Regions from separate parts of the Bacillus sp. N1(2025) genome, predicted to be linked through region 3. Evidence: predicted binding sites of a transcription regulator. Region 3 holds the regulator's gene; each other region holds the start of a gene.
The links. Region 3 encodes LexA, which represses DNA repair genes until DNA is damaged. Its sites were predicted from a motif close to CGAACATATGTTCG; they were not measured.

Region 1 (3,611 bases), on a different contig from region 3:
CACATAATTGTGCTCCACTTTCACGCCGTCTTTTTTCCTGCGTCTATAACTGAACAGGATGACCATGTTCGCGCCGCAAACACCGCACTTCATTAAGCCGCGAAGTTCGTTCTTCGGATTGAAACGCCGTTTTTTCAGCACATGCTTTTTATTATTCGCCTTTTCGTAATCTTCCAGTGTAATGATCTTCGGCGCCCAGTCTTTATAAATCGTCCATTTTTCCTCTGGGTTACGGATGAACTTTTTTCGGCCCCCGATTTTCACTTGAGTATACCGGTTTGCAATGAACACACCGCAATAGATCGGATTTTGTAAAATCCTCTGAACAGTTGATAGTTGCCATCGCTCATTCTGCTGAGGCTTGGGAATATTGCCGAGCAGCAATTCTTCATTTAATTTGTGCACAACTCTCTTTTGGCCGTAACCGTGATTATTGTATAAATCAAAAATCATGCGAATCACTTTTGCTTGTTCTTCGTAAATTTCAAGAAACTTGCCGTTTTTCTTATACCCATACGGAACCCGGCCTGAATGTTCCCCGCGCCTTGCTTTCGCTGCGAGCGCGCTACTTGCTGAAACCGATATTGTCTGTGGGTATTGAGCAGCAAACATGGAAAACATTTCGAACTTCATTGAGTTTTTTCCTTCATATAAACTGTCATATCCCTCTTCCAGCGTAACTACACGAACGCCGTGCGCCAGCAAAACCTCTTTTATATCTAGCGCATCCTTCAGATCCCTTGCAAGCCGGCTGATGGATTTAAATACAACCATTTTCAATTTGTGATTCTTGGCCTTGTTTAAAATTAACTGCATGGCTTTACGGTCGAGAAGAATTGTTCCACTTATACCATCGTCCAGCTGGATAGCCTCGTCTTTCCATTCATAGTTGTTTTTTTCAATCCAGTGATGGCATATGTCTATCTGGTTTTGTATGGATGTTGTTTGGCTATCCTTTTCAGACGAAACCCTGGCATAAACCGCGTAGGGATAATCTTCATATCTGATCAATTCCTCTGTATTTTTTTCCTCAAAAAACAAAATATCACCCCGTTTGCAAAAGGTACATTTTTCAAAATTATATCATAATGGTTGCGGGCAGCCTACAACTTTAACGAACGTCAGTTCTTGTCCAATTCGTACGCTGGCCCGAAAAAAGTGCAGTCAATAGAAAAAGAGCTTCAGAATTGCTGAGCTCTTTTTTCTAATTTCAGCGTACGCGGGCAACCATTCTGCCACGTGATGTAATTCTTCTCTTTTAATTTGTCGAGATGCCCCTTTACTGTGCTCGTAGAGCTTAAACCGAGGTGTTTCATTAACTCCCTATAAGTCGGAGCCACACCGTGTTCATTAATGAAATGAATAATCGCTTGCAGTGTTTCGGATTGCCTTTTCGTCATATCACGCATGATTCCTTACCCCTTTTTTATAATTGGCCGGGGCAACGGCAAGAATATTGTCTATCCTAAATGTTTTTGTCTGCCTACTCTTAAAACAAAATGCCCGGATAAAATTCTGTTTTACCTGGCGCACTATGATGGTTCTTTTCGAGACTGTTCCATCAGCTTTTATATAAATCATGTCTAATGCTGATTTTTCATTTAACGAACGATTTAGCAATGCTTTCATGCTGCTGCCCCTCCTTATTTACTATCATATTATACGAACTTTTGTTCTATTTCAAGTTGAAAAGAGAATATTTGTTCTGGTATTATTCTCTTCAGGAGGTAATTCAAATGAATGACTTTGAGAGGAAAGTATACAGGATCATCATTAATATGACCCGCTTCGGGAAAAACCCCTCCTTGGATGAATTGAAGAGAAAAACTGGTAAGGATGAACGCGCAATCCGGGAAGCAGTGAAGAACCTCATGAGGCAGCGTATGCTGAAGTGGGATAAGCACAAAAACAAGTGGATGTTTTGAGACAATATAATGAAGAAACTAAAATAGCTTTCCCCTTCTCTCCGCTTATTCACGCGTAATAACTGCCGCTAAAAGCATAAAAAAAAGCCCCATCTAAGGGCTATTTTCTGTTTTTTCACGAAGATGGGGTCTGATAGTAAGAGACAACTCCAATTATCATTAACACGATAATTATCCCTAGAATACTCCATAATGTTAGTTTAACGCCTTTCGTCATGCTATGCCCCCATCTTTTAATTAAAATTTTTTAGGTGCCCACTGGTCGCTCTGCTAATTTTAGAGTACCCACCGGTCGCTCTGTTATCTTAACATCTGATGATGCATGATTAATTTTGACTACAGCTAAACCACTTAACGCAACGAAGGTTAGAGCTGCACAAAGAATAATTTTTTTCAATTACAATCCCTCCAGGTGCCTCATTTTCTTCTCGGCTAAAATAGCATGCTTAGAAAACTCAAGCGCCTCTTTATAGAGTCCATGCTTCTCACAGTGTTCTGAAATAACCAAAGAAAGATCAAAAACGCTATCAAGGTCATTTACTTCGTACAAGTAAGAAATACCACCTCGACAAGTTTCAATGCTTTTTCTCTGATCCTGTTGCAGAAGTCCGTAAATAATATTTATTTTAGCCTCATACACCTTATTCTCTTTTTGTTTGAAATATTCCTTTGTCTTTTTATAATAATATGGCATTTTATTTACATCCCCTATTTTATAAAGCTCTTTCAAAAACATATACAGGGAATTTATATAATAAACCGAGTCCCTCCACTCTTTATTTCTGATGGCCTTTTTCAAGGCATTTATACAGTCTTGGGGACGGTTTGCTGCAGAATATGTAATACTTAAATTATGATGTATTAAAGCGGTGAAAAGTGAATCGTGAAGAACTCTCGAAATTCTGATCGCTTCTAAATAACTTTCCTCTGCTTTTTCGTAAAGTCCTAAATCAGTGTAGTTTTGGCCAACAATCATAAGAGACGTGGCAAGCTTTCGTTTATAGCCTTCATTTTCTCTATAAATTTGTAGCGCATCATTGATATAATTCAAAGAAATTAGACTCTGCCGCAGCATCATATACATAGACGCTACTTTCGAATAAAATTCAGCCCGTTCTATACAATCGGGTATATCTTTCAATTTTTTCTCTGCTATTTTGAACAAAGTAATTGCTTTCTCAAAATTTCTTTTGTGCGACTCATATAACGCTTCAAATAGAAAGAAATAATATTCAATCATATGGTCTGTTTTTAGGATTTCATCAGCGTGGTTCTCATTAAAGTATGAATGAGGCGGTAGCTCCTCCCCTTTCACCTGATACAAAAGCATTTTATGCCTTTCTTCCAGCAGAGAATAATACATTAAAACCTCTTGATCCTCTTCCATTTCATCAAACAATGGTTTGATTTCTTCAAAATATCTCTCAGCAGACTCAGTGTCTTGTTGTTTTATCGCGATATACCAATCATTTAATATATTTGCAACACATTCAGAAGCCAGTTTACTCATCAATAAACCCCTCTTTCTACAAATATTCTAAATTTTCTCAAACAATATTCTAGCATACGTTTAGCATAATATGTAATATATAGGAATAATTTTCGACATGCCGCAATTCTTATTTCGTTTTTACGCAATCAAAGGAAAGGGCAATTCAACCTATTTTTAATAGTTCGAATCGAAGG
Region 2 (6,808 bases), on a different contig from region 3:
TACTGAACATGATCGAGCCGCCGACTTGTCTCAAACGCTTCTGATCGTCCGCTCGGTCACTGAAAGATGCTGTTACTGGTTTAGGCATCGTATCTTCCCTCCTTTTTTTCCTCATAGAAGTTATTGGCTCTGTATACGAATCCCTCTGAATCTTCCTGCCCCCACGCGTCGTTTGCAGGTTTGATTTGAACACGCGTTCCGCAGTTATCACATGGTGTAAAACGGAATCCTTGGGGGACGTGTTTTGTTTCACTTAATCCACATGAAGGGCATGAAAATCTTGTTTTCCACTTTTCACGCTCCCCCTTTTCGTTTGTAGGGAAAACAATTGGCGTCGCCAAACGGCGTTCACTGTTCAACAATTGAACCTGTCTTGGTCTTGAATTGATTTTTTCGGCAGGTTCAGCTTTTTCAGCAAGCCGATTTGTCACTGTTTTTGTTGCCTCTCTCGCATCTGCCGCGCCTGCCTTATCGGTGTTCTTTTCTATGTCATCCTTTTGAGAGTTAGCAGTAATAGGCTTTGCTGTTTGACGGGCTGGCGTAGATATTTGTTCAGGACGGATGCCGCCAGCCATTTTATCGGCATTCATGTAAGTGATAATTTGATGGATAATTGAGCCTGCTTCCTGAGCTGTTAAACTGTCAGCTTCAAAATTCGCTTTTTTACCGATGTTGTTTTCTAGATTTAATTTGATCATTGTTATTTCCCCCGATTTCTAATTGTTTTTAGACAGGCAATTTGATATAATTAAAAGAACATTTCTTTACCAAAAGACCTTTTGAAGTCCACTTTGCCGAGTGGGCTTTTTTATTGTGCTGAATGAAATTTAAATCCAAGTTGCTCCTTCAAGTAGCGTTTGAGATTGTCTTGTAGAATTATCTCGCCGCAGTCGATTACATAATTATCTGCTGACGTTACTTCGTCCCCGAAAAAGTCCTTTTTTGTTTCCGGTTCAGTCGCCTTGTCATGCCAGTTGTTCAGAACCATCGGATTTTCAATATGCTGCATCAACCAAAAACCTCCTTTGAAATTCCTGAGCAGTTGCAGGACTCATATACTTAACTGGTTGTACCATCCGAAGAAACTCTCTTTTTTCGGCCTTATAATCTTCCAGTCTCGCGCTTGCTTGCTGCATCCTTGTATATGCTGCATCTGCTTGTTTAAAGTCACCGCTTATTAAAGATTTGCTGAGAATTTTCGAATATTCTTCAATCACTATCATTTCTAATTTGGCCGCGTTACGCCTCTTCACCAGCACTTTGTCATCAATCACACCAGCACCGCCTGCCTTCCCTCTTGTTTTGCCATTGCAACCTGACTCATGAGCGCCTTACGCGTCCACCTGTCGGCCAGGTCCTTCATGTTCAAACCATGACTGCGGACCAGTGAATATATCAACGTTTTGTTCGCCGGGATCAGATCGAAAATCTGCTTAATATCAGCCATTGGCAGTTCTTCCGACTGTCGGCCCGGCCTATCGTTCGCCAGCCAGCGCGATAACTGCCGTGTTGCTTGCAATGCTTCTTCAAGCTGATGGATCATGTTAATTACCGCCGCGCTTGCACTCTCGTTAAGAGCTGGATCAATTGGCGCCGCCGCTGTCGGATGCAGTTTGAAGAGGTAATGTACGAGATCAATATGTTCGTATGCGCCGCACGCTTCAAACCACTTGATGCATAATTCCGGAGTAAGCTTGCTGAATCCATTTTCAACGTCCGAAACATACCGCTGATCCTTCCCACCTATCAAATTACCGATCTGGTATTGTGCAAGCCCTGCCGCTTTGCGAACACTACGCATGATCCGGGGTAGATTATGCAAATTGTATGGGTTGTTCTCCATATGTTTGCCTCCTGATATATCCAGTTGTTCACTGGTAAAATTTAATTAATGAAGGAACTCGAAAGGCTTTAGGAAACCTTCCGAGGAATCCAATTTTCTATATATTTGATTGCGGATAACAGCTCCCGGCGCTTTATGTCTTTGTAGCTTGCAACGCCGAACCGGTCTTTTATCTCACGGTGTATTTCTCTGAAAAGCCTGGCCGCTTCTTCCTTACCTTCCGTGATGCTATAAACCCGGCGCGCGACTACTTTTTGAAACCGGCGCTGTTCTCCGGAATCCAGGGTGATTTGCTCGTCCACTTTTTGACTGAGCTCACCGATCTGTTTTTCATGATGGAACAACACTTTTTGCATTTTTTGCTGTTGTTCTGCTGTACTTAAAGTGAGTTTTAGCGATTCGATTCGCTGTTCTTCATCGGATAATACTCTCGGGCCGCCGTACTGGCCTGTTTTGCGTAATGTTGGTAACAAGTCATCAAACACCCATGATTCGAACTGAGTTGCGGCGGGAAGCCTTGATTTTACGATCAGCCGATACAAATTTCCTTCGTTGATAAATTTTTTCTGTTGTGTCCGATCCATTGAATCGGTGACCTCGTGAAACGCGACCCCACTTACCAAGCAATGTTTTGATATGGCGTCATGTGGATTTGCGTAGCCGAGTGCCTCAGCAGCTTCAGTTGCGCCGAAATAGTCTTTGTTGTTAATTTGAATGATTGGCAGCTCTCCAAACTGCTTATGGGAGAAGTTTTGCAGTTGATTCATGTTGTTGTGGCCTCCTTTGCTTGTCCACCAAAAAAAGGTGAAGCAGAAAATTTTAAGCGTTTAACTTCAGGTCTTTTTTTGAAGTGAAATACGGTTCCAGAGCTTTACGGAAGCATTCTTCTCTGTCCATTGTTCCGTAATACTCTTTGCCGATTTTGATGTTCGTTGTTTTAGTCTTTGTTTGTTTAGCCATTGCGCTCACCTCACGACAGTGTATTCATGTTGGACAGATGGACTACCCAAGGAATTAAGCTGATTCCTGAGAACCCTTATGTTTCATATCGTTACCTTCATCTTCAAAAAAAAACGTCCAAGGTAAATCTAGAATTACGCCGATTCTTTTTGAAACGGGGACACTCGGCTTTCTGCTACCGTTCTCGATCATTGTGTAATAAGCACGTTCGATTTTTGCTGCTGTAGCGACATCCTGCTGTGTATACCCCTTTTCTAAGCGTTGATGTTTCAACCATTCTCTCAAGTTTTATCACCTCCAAAAACAAAATGTAACGTTTCGTTACTTACATAATAGTATCATATCGTTACATTGTCAACATAAAATATCAAAAAAAGCGCAAAAAAGTTTCTATTCGTTACATACACTTATATGTAACTAATTGTTACGTTAAAATGATAAACAAAGTAACTTTTAATAAAGGCAGGTGTATATCATTGTTTAAAGACAACTTGAAGCAGGCCAGAAAAGAAAGGAAATTCACACAGCAGTATATGGCCGATAAGCTTGGCATAACTCGTCCTGCCTATACTGCATATGAATTAGGCAGCCGAGAGCCAGATCATAAAACCTTAATAGCCATATCGAATATATTAGATGTTTCAACTGATTATCTTTTAAAAGGGGTAACTGAAGAAAAGCGAGAAAAAATCTTTAATGACGAAGCGCTAAAAATTTTAGAGAACCCTGACACATTAATTGCCGCTGCTGATGGTAAGATCACTGATTCTATCCTAAAGGCAGCACAGAAGATAATTGCGCAGCAATTAGAGGCAGGCCGCAAACCGGGGGATATTCGCAACAACAAATATAAGCCGGACAAGCCAACTGATGAAAGTTGATTTTTTTTAGTCTGTAGTGACACAAATAATTACATAATTTCATCACCTTGATAAACCGATCTTTTGTTTATCAAAAAACGACGTCTTTGTTATTTTAGTTATCTTTAGTTATTTAGTTATCTAATAGAAGAAACCCAACAAAAACGAATGGAAACTAATGTAAGTCAATCCGTATCCCAATGTTAAATATTACAAGTGGATAAACCTACGTTTATCAAGGGTTCGCGAAATATCCCGTATCCCAATCGTGTTCCTCCCGTGTCCCAATGGTATACCAGAGTAGTACCAAAAAAATCAGAGGAAAATACGGTGTTAAATCGCATTAAAAAGCGCTTATATAGAGAGAAAATTGCCGCTTTTATACAGAGAAGACAATAAAAAATTCCGGCTTCTGCCGATATAAATAAAGTGTATTCATTTCTACAAAAAAGGGGAAAATTGCTTTGAAAAAATGGTTGTTAGGTATTGGGGCGTTAACATTAAGTTTTTCTTTAGCTGCATGCAATTCTGACTCAACATCTTCTAAAAGGGATGACTCTTCGAACAAAACAAAGTCACTTTCCTTAGAAGACCAGTTAAAAAAAGATGCAAAGCCATATGATTACGCTCAAGTTAATAGCGCTGGAATAAAAAAGGGCACCAAAATTGTTATTGAAGGTGACGTAACATATGCAGATAACGTGGATGATGACGGGAAGACAGTTTCGAAAAATGTAGCGTTCACTGTGAGCAAAAACAGTGATGGTTCAGAGGCTTACACTGTCAGCAATAAAAGCTCTGACAAATTCAAACTGCAAGATACTGTTAAAATCTATGGTACATACGAGGGGCGTGAATCAGGCACCTCCATGCCTAAAGTCAAAGCCGTTGTAGTGGAAAAAGTCGATAAGAAAAAAGAGCAAGCAAAAAAAGACGCTGCAATTAAAGACAAATTCCAAAAAACAGGCGAAGGCGATATTGAAGGATTAGGACATGTAAAGACTATTGGCATCGGGTATAGCGATGAAGTAGGTATTGACGGAAAAGACACACCACTGAAGCCTGTTAAAATGGGTGATATGAAACTGTATATCGAAAGCGTCAGAGTCTTGGAGATTACGCCAACGGAAGACGCCAAGTCCCTTTATTTTAATGATCAAGACAAGGTACGATCAGTTGTAATGGAACTGAAGGCCGAAAACACTTCTTCAAAGGATATTACATTCGATCCGAATCAATCTGTCATTGTAACAAATACAGGCGAACAAGTCGAAACTGATATGGGCTTAATGGGCGAAGTAGGCGGAGACTTTTTAGGAAAAGTAAAGAAAGAAGATCAGACATGGTGGGTTTTAAAGGATAATTCAAAGGATATCAAAAATATAAAAATGATTATTCCAGCTCCGACCGATTCCAAAACATTTGATGAGCTCGGAACAGAAAAAAGGATCGATTTCAACATTCTTAGTTTTGAGGATGCGAAGAAAAAGGACGAAAAATAACAATTGCCCTCTTGCGGGGGCATTTCTTTTTCACTTAAAATAGAACATATGTTTGATCCATAATTTTCAATAGGCTATTGGACACATTTACCATAGGAAGATTGTACACATTTTAATTTCCACATATTTAAGGGGGCGTTCACCTTGGTATACACAAAAAGTCATCTGGAAGATTGGATTGAAAGGCTATATAGAGAAATAAACATTCTCCATCCATGTGACATTAATTTTGATCATATCGCTCATGCGCTGGATATTTTAATCGTATACAATCCGGTAACCAGTTTTGCGCTGCGCTTTAAGGGAATGTTCACCATTTCTTTAGATTCCCGAAAGTCCAGAAAAGAACAATGGCTCGATTTTTCTCATGAGGTTTGCCACGAGTTCAGACATGAAAATAATGATAAGATCATGCCGATTTATTGGAAAGAATACTTAGAGTGTCAGGCGAATTATTTTGCATATCATTTCTGCATCCCAACATTTATGCTCCGGCAAATTGAAATCCCTCATAATCAATACTTCGCGGCGCAGGTCATTGCCGACATATTCAAAGTGCCTGAATCATTTGCATATCTCCGCTTAAATATGTACTTAAACAAAGCCAGGCTGATCATATAAAAAGAGCCTTTTCAGGCTCTTTGTTTGCAACAGGTATGCATCTCATTTGAAATGTGATTCCGTACAGTTTTTTCACTGATAAATAGCTCGCTTGCAATTTCCTTTGTTGTCTTGTCTTGAACGAGCAATTCGAATACTTCTCTTTCTCTTTTGGTCAGCAGCGGCTTTGATTGAAAATCTTTCTCCTTCAAGTATTGTAACCCTCCTTGCTAAGGTGAGAGCGAATCTGAAACGAATGGGTTTATATAGTCAAGATATCATATGTAAAGGACGCTTCGGAGGTGACGTCTCTTAGAGAAATAGTTATCCGTTCAGGCGAGCAGAATGCCTTTCTCCCGCTCCGTCCAGCTGACCGCTTTGCCGCTTTTCTTCGACACTTGAACCATAACGACGGAACCTGTAAAGCACGGCAGGCCCGACTCATTTTCTCCAAGGTAATGAAGGGTGACGGACGCATTTCCGGCAGCGCTTGCTTTCACATAAATCCGCAGATTTTCATACGGCATCACCTGACGCATATAGTCGCACTGCTGGCTTGCGACGACCGTCATCGTTTCCGAGTTTTGCGCCGTTATGCCTCGCTGTTTAAAATAAGCGATCCGTGCTTCTTCAAAATAGATGAAAGGGGTTACATTATTCATATGGCCGAACATATCCGTTTCTGAAAAACGAACCGATACTTCAGTAAAGAAAGAAAACGACTGTCTCCATTCTTCAAACGGGATATCAATATATTGCGGTTGTTTCATCATCTTCAGCTCCTTATAAAAAAACCTCTCCCGTGCGGAAGAGGCTCTTTTTCTCTTTCTTATACTCTGTCGCTTCCGAAGAAATTACGGAATGCTTGTAAATTGGTATCTCTGTTCAAAGCGGCGATTGAAGTCGTAAGCGGAATGCCTTTCGGGCAGGATTGCACACAGTTTTGTGAATTCCCGCAATCTCCAAGGCCGCCGTCTGTCATTAACGCTTCTAAACGTTCTGCTTTGTTCATCGCGCCCGTCGGATGGGCGTTAAACAGACGC
Region 3 (6,808 bases):
TTGAGTATTCAAATCGAAATGAGCACCGGCTTCAGAAAATCACTATTTGACACTTTTACGCTGAAAAGCAGAGCATCCACACAAAACGGGACCTTTTATCAATTCACAAAAACGATTTCTGATTTTATCAGTGACAATTATGAATAAGCACGCCTATTTTGTCGGCGGGGCTTTTTCTTTTGAAATTTATGAAACTTTAAGTTCTTAAGATCGTATACATAATTGACAGGATGAAAGAAAAGAGGTGGGCAAATGAAAGTGATGATCGGGTCTATCATTCTTCTTGTCATCATCGGATTCGGTTTATGGCTGATGCTTAGTCCAATCTTTAAACAAGTGGGAAGCAGAGCCAAAAAATTCAAAAAGTCATGGGAGGAAGAAGATCAGCATGAGCGAAAATAAGCGCGGAAACACAAAAAAAATTCTCGGCGGTGTGATTATAGGTGCAGCCCTTTTAATTGCGGGCGTTACAGCGTCACTATTCATTGAAAAAATACCGAACGGTTATGTCGGGGTTGTATACTCACCGAATGGCGGGGTAAAATCCGACACATTGGACCAAGGCTGGCACTTAGTCGGTTTATTTAATAAAGTAACGGAATATCCGGTGCGTATGCAGACAGTGAATAATGAAAATATAAAAGTGGCAACCTCAGACGGTAAAAATATAGAAATGGATATCGCTTACAACTATGTCGTGCAGCCTGATAAAGTAGTCGATCTGTTTAACAAATTCGGCGCGGTAAACGTTGAAACGATTGAAAATACATATTTAAAAACAAGGCTGTGGGATGCGGCGCGAAAATCAATCAGCAAATACTCGGTTATTGACACATACGGGCAAAAATCTGCAGAAGCCGCTGCCGATGTTCAAAAGAGATTTGCTGATGATATGAAGAGTCTTGGATTTTTAATTGATGATCTGACGCTTGGCGTACCGAAGCCGGATAAAGCCACACAGGAAGCTATCGATGCAAGGGTGAAGTCTTCACAGGAACTTGAACGGACACAAACTGAAATTAAAATAGCCGAAGCCGAAGCGAAAAAGAAAAAAATTGAAGCGGAAGGGATCGCTGATTACAACCAAATCATAAAGAAATCAATGTCCGATGAAATGATTAAATATAAATGGATTGAAAAATGGGACGGAAAAACGCCGAAAGCGACAGGCACAGACTCGCTGCTGCAGCTGCCGCTGGACGATCAGAAGCAAAAATAAAAAGAGAAGGAGGCGATTGCCTCCTTTTTATGTTTTTTCCTGAGGGTCTTTTTCCGGCACTAATTCTTCAGACGCCTCGGTTTGATAGCTCCATAGCGTGCTATCCGCCTCTGTTGTGTCCTGATAATCTTCGGGAAGTACATATTGCTGCAAATACCGGTGAAAAAATGCCTCAAAAACAGAAATGCCAAGTGCAGAGATAACCGATGCCGCGGCAGGAGAGACATTAAATCCGCCAATGTTCATAAGGAATATCCATAATATAATGAATGAAATTCCGAAATCAGCTGCAACGGCTGTGAAATTGCTTGTTCTCGGCAGAATCATGCAATCACCCGCAAAATAAGTGATTAAACTTAAGATCACTGTAATAAACAGAACGTTTAAAAAGGTTACTTGGTACATAAGATCCAGAACAATGTACAGTAAAGCAAGTGTGAGCGCCGTTTTAGAAGCGAAAGCAATTACGTGTTTCATTTGAACCACCTTCGTTATTTCGTTTAGTCTTCATTGTAAGCAATCCGCAAATTTTTAAACTGGTATATAGTGGTTATAAAGTATACGTTTTAATAAAATGTGAATAGACATCACAGGATTCACAAGTTAAAATATGTAAAAAGGGGGATGCAAATGAAAAAATACTGGATTTGTATTGCTGTTTTTTTATTATGTTTTAGCGGAATACACTCAGCTAAAGCGGCTACCACTGAATTCGGATCAAAAACAAGCTTCACTTTGGAGGGAAATGCAAAAGAGTTTCATATTGAAAATCCTGGGGCTGTAGCTGCCGACGATTACTTTTTAGGATATAAGTTCACCATCATGAACAACTCTTCGTGCGGTTTAAGCATGAAACTCCAGCGGATGGCGCTGAACGGAAATTTTTATACATTAAGTTCTAAAAACTACAGCGGCAGCTGGTTAAACCTCAGTGCCCAGGATAAAAAATCAATTGATCCGTATCACAAATACAGAATTCTGGTTGAAAGTTCTTCAAACGTCTGTGGCCCCGCCTATATTAAAGGGTTATACGGTGTAGAATATTATCATTTTGATTGAAAATAGATACTCGCTAAAGGCAGCGGGTTTTTTTATATTTAAATATAACCTATTGTACTATGTACTAAATATTCATATATAAATTTTGATCGCCCGCCCAAAAGAAAAGATAGACAAAAACAAATTCATCACGCACAAATATACAAAGTTGAAAAATGGATGAAAAGTTTCTTTAGGGAAACATTATTAGTTGACTTCAAAAGTGTGATGTCGGATAATAAGAATGTAAGTTTTTCCTCCTTAGCAGATTCGTTTCTTAAGCCAGGGCGAATCTGCTTTTTTTATGCAAAAAAACCCCTCTGTAAGGGGTTTTTTACGATAAATGAAGTTTAATAGAATTAATGTACGGCTCTGAATACGCCGATAACTTTCCCCAAAATGCTTACGTTTTGCAGGATAATCGGCTCCATCGTCGGATTTTCCGGCTGCAGCCGCACATAATTGTCTTCTTTATAGAAGCGCTTAACCGTCGCTTCATCATCTTCGGTCATAGCTACGACGATTTCTCCGTTATTGGCCGTGTTCTGCTGTTTGACGATGACGTAATCTTTGTCAAAAATGCCGGCGTCAATCATACTTTCTCCCATGATTTCTAACATAAAGACATGTTCGCCCGGAGGAACCATCCGGTCAGGAAGCGGAAAATACTCGTCGATATTTTCAACAGCCGTAATCGGAATACCCGCCGTCACTTTCCCGATGACCGGAACGTTTACGACCTGGCTTTTCGGAATTTGGACTTCTTCTTCATCCAATACCTCAATCGCTCTCGGTTTAGTAGGGTCCCGTCTGATCAGGCCTTTTGTCTCCAGCCGCGCCAAATGGCCGTGCACGGTTGAACTGGAAGCCAGTCCTACTGCTTCTCCTATCTCTCTTACAGAAGGCGGATATCCTTTCGTTTTTACCTCTTCTTTAATAAAACGCAGGATATCAAGCTGCCTTTTTGATAGCTTCGTCATATTTCGCACCTCAAAACGTCGATTTTAAGTAGATTATAGCATGATTTTCCTGACAGTACAAACATAGGTTCGAAAAAACGATTGACAGAAACATTTGTTCGTATATACTGAAAGGTATAAAAAGCGAACAAACATTCTTATTGGAGGTTGTTTACATGGCGAAAGAATCTATCATATTTGTCGGACTGTTTACTGCGATTTTAAGTGCCGCTATTTTACTTGTCTCATGTGCGGGAAATGATCAGTCCCTCAGCCAATATGTTAAAATAAAGGTTCAGGACGGCGATACACTCTGGTCACTTGCGGATCATGTAGCAGAAAAGAAACACATTAATAAAGAAGATTTCATTGAGTGGGTGACGGAGAATAATCATCTCCAAACTGCTGATATAAAGCCCGGAGACGAACTTATTCTTCCGGTTAAGAAGAAGCATCCGGCCGTATATCAGCTGGCCATTGTCAATTAGAGAGGAAAGAGAGAAATGAAGGCGCTCATTTATGCCCGCGTAAGCACAAACAAAGAACAGCAGCAAACGTCATTAAAAAGACAGGAAGAGGAGCTCAGTGAGATCGCTGCTGCAAACGGCATGGAAGTCGTGAAAGTCATTTCTGAGAAAGCCAGCGGTTACGAAATGGACCGCGACGGAGTATTTGAAATGCTTGATGAAATTAAAAAATCACATATTGACGCGATATTGGTGCAGGACGAAACGAGATTGGGAAGAGGAAACGCCAAGATTGCGCTTTTGCATTGCATTTACAGGGAGAACGTAAAGATATATACGACGGCTCATAAAGGTGAACTGGAGCTTTCCGAAGCTGATACGATGGTACTTGAAATCGTCAGTATTGTTGAGGAATATCAAAGGAAAATTCACAATATGAAAATCCGGCGGGGAATGAAAAGAGCCGTGAAAAACGGCTACAAACCTGAACGGAATCTGAAAAACAGGCATGAAAACAGCGGAAAAGAAAAAAAAGAGGTTCCGGTTTCGGAAATTATCAGGCTGAGAGCCAACAAGCTTACCTTTGCAGAAATCGCAGCGACCTTAAGAGGATTCGGCTATGATGTGTCCAAAGCCACGGTTCACCGGCGGTTTCAGGAATATACCGCAGATACAGAAGGCAGCTGACGCGCATCAGTTGTAAAAAAGACTGCGTTTTAGTAGTATATAATCAACACGCACCAAAGGAGCTTATTATGATTTCTAAAGAAAAAATCGCAAGAATTAACGAATTGGCTCAAAAAGCTAAATCAAACACAATAACGGATGAGGAAAAAGCTGAACAGCAAAAGCTTCGCCAGGAATATTTGAAAGGATTCCGCTCCTCAATGAAAAATACGTTAAAGAGCGTAAAAGTGATTGATCCGGAAGGCAACGATGTCACCCCTGAAAAATTAAAAAGAGAACAACAGAAAAATAATCTTCATTAAACAGAAAGAATACGGCAATACGTATTCTTTTTTCGTATATACTAATATCAGGATGTGCTTTACGACAATTTTCAACAAGTTTATCTCAAATTTAAGCTGAAAGAGTTGAGAAAAAGTCAGCATCGCTTTATGATGAAAAGGTACAACAATAAGGAAGGGGATTATAATGGATACAATTGAAAAGAAATCAGTTGCCACCATTCGTACACTATCTATAGACGCAATTGAAAAAGCGAATTCCGGACATCCGGGCATGCCGATGGGAGCCGCTCCGATGGCATATACGCTGTGGACGAAATTTATGAATGTAAATCCGCAGAATCCGGGCTGGTTTAACCGCGACCGCTTTGTTTTATCAGCAGGCCACGGTTCAATGCTTTTATACAGCATGCTGCATTTAAGCGGATATGACCTCAGCATTGAAGACTTGAAACAGTTCCGTCAATGGGGAAGCAAAACACCGGGACATCCGGAGTTCGGGCACACAGCCGGAGTAGACGCTACGACCGGACCGCTTGGACAGGGTATTGCAATGGCAGTGGGAATGGCAATTGCAGAACGCCATCTGGCTGAGACATATAACCGTGATTCATTCAACGTAGTTGATCATTATACATACAGTATTTGCGGAGACGGCGATTTAATGGAAGGCATTTCTTCCGAAGCAGCTTCTCTTGCAGGCCATCTTGAATTAGGCCGTCTGATCGTATTATACGATTCTAATGACATTTCCTTAGACGGCGATTTAGACCGTTCTTTCTCTGAAAATGTAAAGCAGCGTTTTGAAGCAATGAACTGGGAAGTTCTTTATGTTGAGGACGGAAACAACATCGCTGAATTGACGGCTGCAATTGAAAAAGCGCGCCAGAATGATAAAAAACCGACATTGATCGAAGTGAAAACGACAATCGGTTTCGGTTCTCCAAACCGCGCGGGCACATCCGGCGTTCACGGCGCTCCGTTAGGACAAGAAGAGAGCAAGCTGACAAAAGAAGCGTATGCTTGGACGTTTGAAGAAGATTTTTATGTTCCGGAAGAAGTATACGGGCATTTCAATCAAGCTGTAAAAGAAGCCGGCTCGAAAAAAGAACAGGAATGGAATGAACTGTTCGCGGCTTATAAAGAAAAATATCCTGAGCTTGCTGAACAGCTGTCACTCGGCATGAAAGGCGAGCTTCCTAAAGACTGGGATCAGGAAGTTCCCGTTTATGAAAAAGGCAGCAGCATTGCTTCCCGTGCATCTTCAGGTGAGGTGCTGAACGGGATCGCCAAGAAAATTCCTTTCTTTGTCGGGGGATCTGCTGACCTTGCGGGTTCAAATAAAACGACAATCAAAAATGGAGGAGACTTCACGGCCAAAGACTACGCCGGGAAAAACTTCTGGTTCGGTGTCCGTGAATTTGCGATGGGCGCTGCATTAAACGGAATGGCGCTTCACGGCGGCCTCCGCGTATTCGGCGGCACATTCTTTGTGTTCTCTGATTATTTAAGACCTGCCATTCGTCTGGCGTCATTGATGGGTCTTCCCGTCACTTATGTATTCACACATGACAGTATTGCCGTAGGAGAGGACGGGCCGACTCACGAACCGATTGAGCAGCTTGCTTCTTTACGCGCACTTCCTAACCTTTCTGTGATCAGACCTGCTGACGGAAATGAAACCGCAGCTGCATGGAAGGTTGCCGTTCAAAGCCAAGATCATCCGACAGCTCTTGTATTGACACGCCAAAACCTGCCGACGATTGATCAGCAGGCTGAAGAAGCGTATGCGGGCGTGGATAAAGGGGCTTATATCGTTTCCAAAGCCCAAACAGAATCACCGGCCGCTCTTCTTTTAGCGACAGGTTCTGAAGTCGGACTTGCGATCGAAGCTCAAGCGAAACTGGCTGAAGAAAACATTCACGTATCTGTAGTCAGCATGCCGAGCTGGGACCGCTTTGAAAAACAATCGGCCGAGTACAAAAACAGCGTGCTTCCTCCGAATGTGACGAAACGTCTTGCGATCGAAATGGGTTCAAGCTTCGGATGGGGCAAATTTACCGGTCTTGAAGGAGACGTTCTCGCAATTGACCGTTTCGGTGCTTCAGCTCCGGGAGAAACAATTATGAAAGAATACGGGTTTACTGCAGAAAACGT

Region 1: ACNFN4_RS01635 (WYL domain-containing protein) is a predicted target of LexA. The motif match lies at 1,664-1,677, and genes of this name have one in related genera.
Region 2: ACNFN4_RS01245 (ImmA/IrrE family metallo-endopeptidase) is a predicted target of LexA. The motif match lies at 5,207-5,220, and genes of this name have one in related genera.

What each region holds. Positions count from the first base shown of each region.
Region 1 is NZ_JBLTJB010000001.1:285,053-288,663, reverse strand. Features, by position in the region: gene ACNFN4_RS01645 (recombinase family protein) at 1-1,041, opposite strand, end outside; gene ACNFN4_RS01640 (LexA family protein) at 1,182-1,409, opposite strand; gene ACNFN4_RS01635 (WYL domain-containing protein) at 1,402-1,629, opposite strand; gene ACNFN4_RS01630 (hypothetical protein) at 1,737-1,925, shown strand; gene ACNFN4_RS01625 (PhrK family phosphatase-inhibitory pheromone) at 2,173-2,322, opposite strand; gene ACNFN4_RS01620 (response regulator aspartate phosphatase) at 2,323-3,435, opposite strand.
Region 2 is NZ_JBLTJB010000001.1:237,406-244,213, reverse strand. Features, by position in the region: gene ACNFN4_RS01295 (hypothetical protein) at 1-88, opposite strand, end outside; gene ACNFN4_RS01290 (hypothetical protein) at 81-698, opposite strand; gene ACNFN4_RS01285 (YqaI family protein) at 809-1,009, opposite strand; gene ACNFN4_RS01280 (hypothetical protein) at 996-1,274, opposite strand; gene ACNFN4_RS01275 (helix-turn-helix domain-containing protein) at 1,271-1,843, opposite strand; gene ACNFN4_RS01270 (BRO family protein) at 1,912-2,610, opposite strand; gene ACNFN4_RS01265 (hypothetical protein) at 2,663-2,803, opposite strand; gene ACNFN4_RS01260 (helix-turn-helix transcriptional regulator) at 2,858-3,088, opposite strand; gene ACNFN4_RS01255 (helix-turn-helix domain-containing protein) at 3,280-3,684, shown strand; gene ACNFN4_RS01250 (hypothetical protein) at 4,128-5,165, shown strand; gene ACNFN4_RS01245 (ImmA/IrrE family metallo-endopeptidase) at 5,310-5,786, shown strand; gene ACNFN4_RS01240 (helix-turn-helix domain-containing protein) at 5,798-5,977, opposite strand; gene ACNFN4_RS01235 (acyl-CoA thioesterase) at 6,098-6,535, opposite strand; gene sdhB (succinate dehydrogenase iron-sulfur subunit) at 6,595-6,808, opposite strand, start outside.
Region 3 is NZ_JBLTJB010000009.1:106,924-113,731, reverse strand. Features, by position in the region: gene ACNFN4_RS17825 (poly-gamma-glutamate hydrolase family protein) at 1-147, shown strand, start outside; gene ACNFN4_RS17820 (hypothetical protein) at 253-402, shown strand; gene ACNFN4_RS17815 (prohibitin family protein) at 389-1,219, shown strand; gene ACNFN4_RS17810 (YndM family protein) at 1,247-1,696, opposite strand; gene ACNFN4_RS17805 (hypothetical protein) at 1,850-2,278, shown strand; gene lexA (transcriptional repressor LexA) at 2,617-3,237, opposite strand; gene yneA (cell division suppressor protein YneA) at 3,393-3,704, shown strand; gene ACNFN4_RS17790 (YneB family resolvase-like protein) at 3,720-4,370, shown strand; gene ACNFN4_RS17785 (DUF896 domain-containing protein) at 4,439-4,672, shown strand; gene tkt (transketolase) at 4,839-6,808, shown strand, end outside.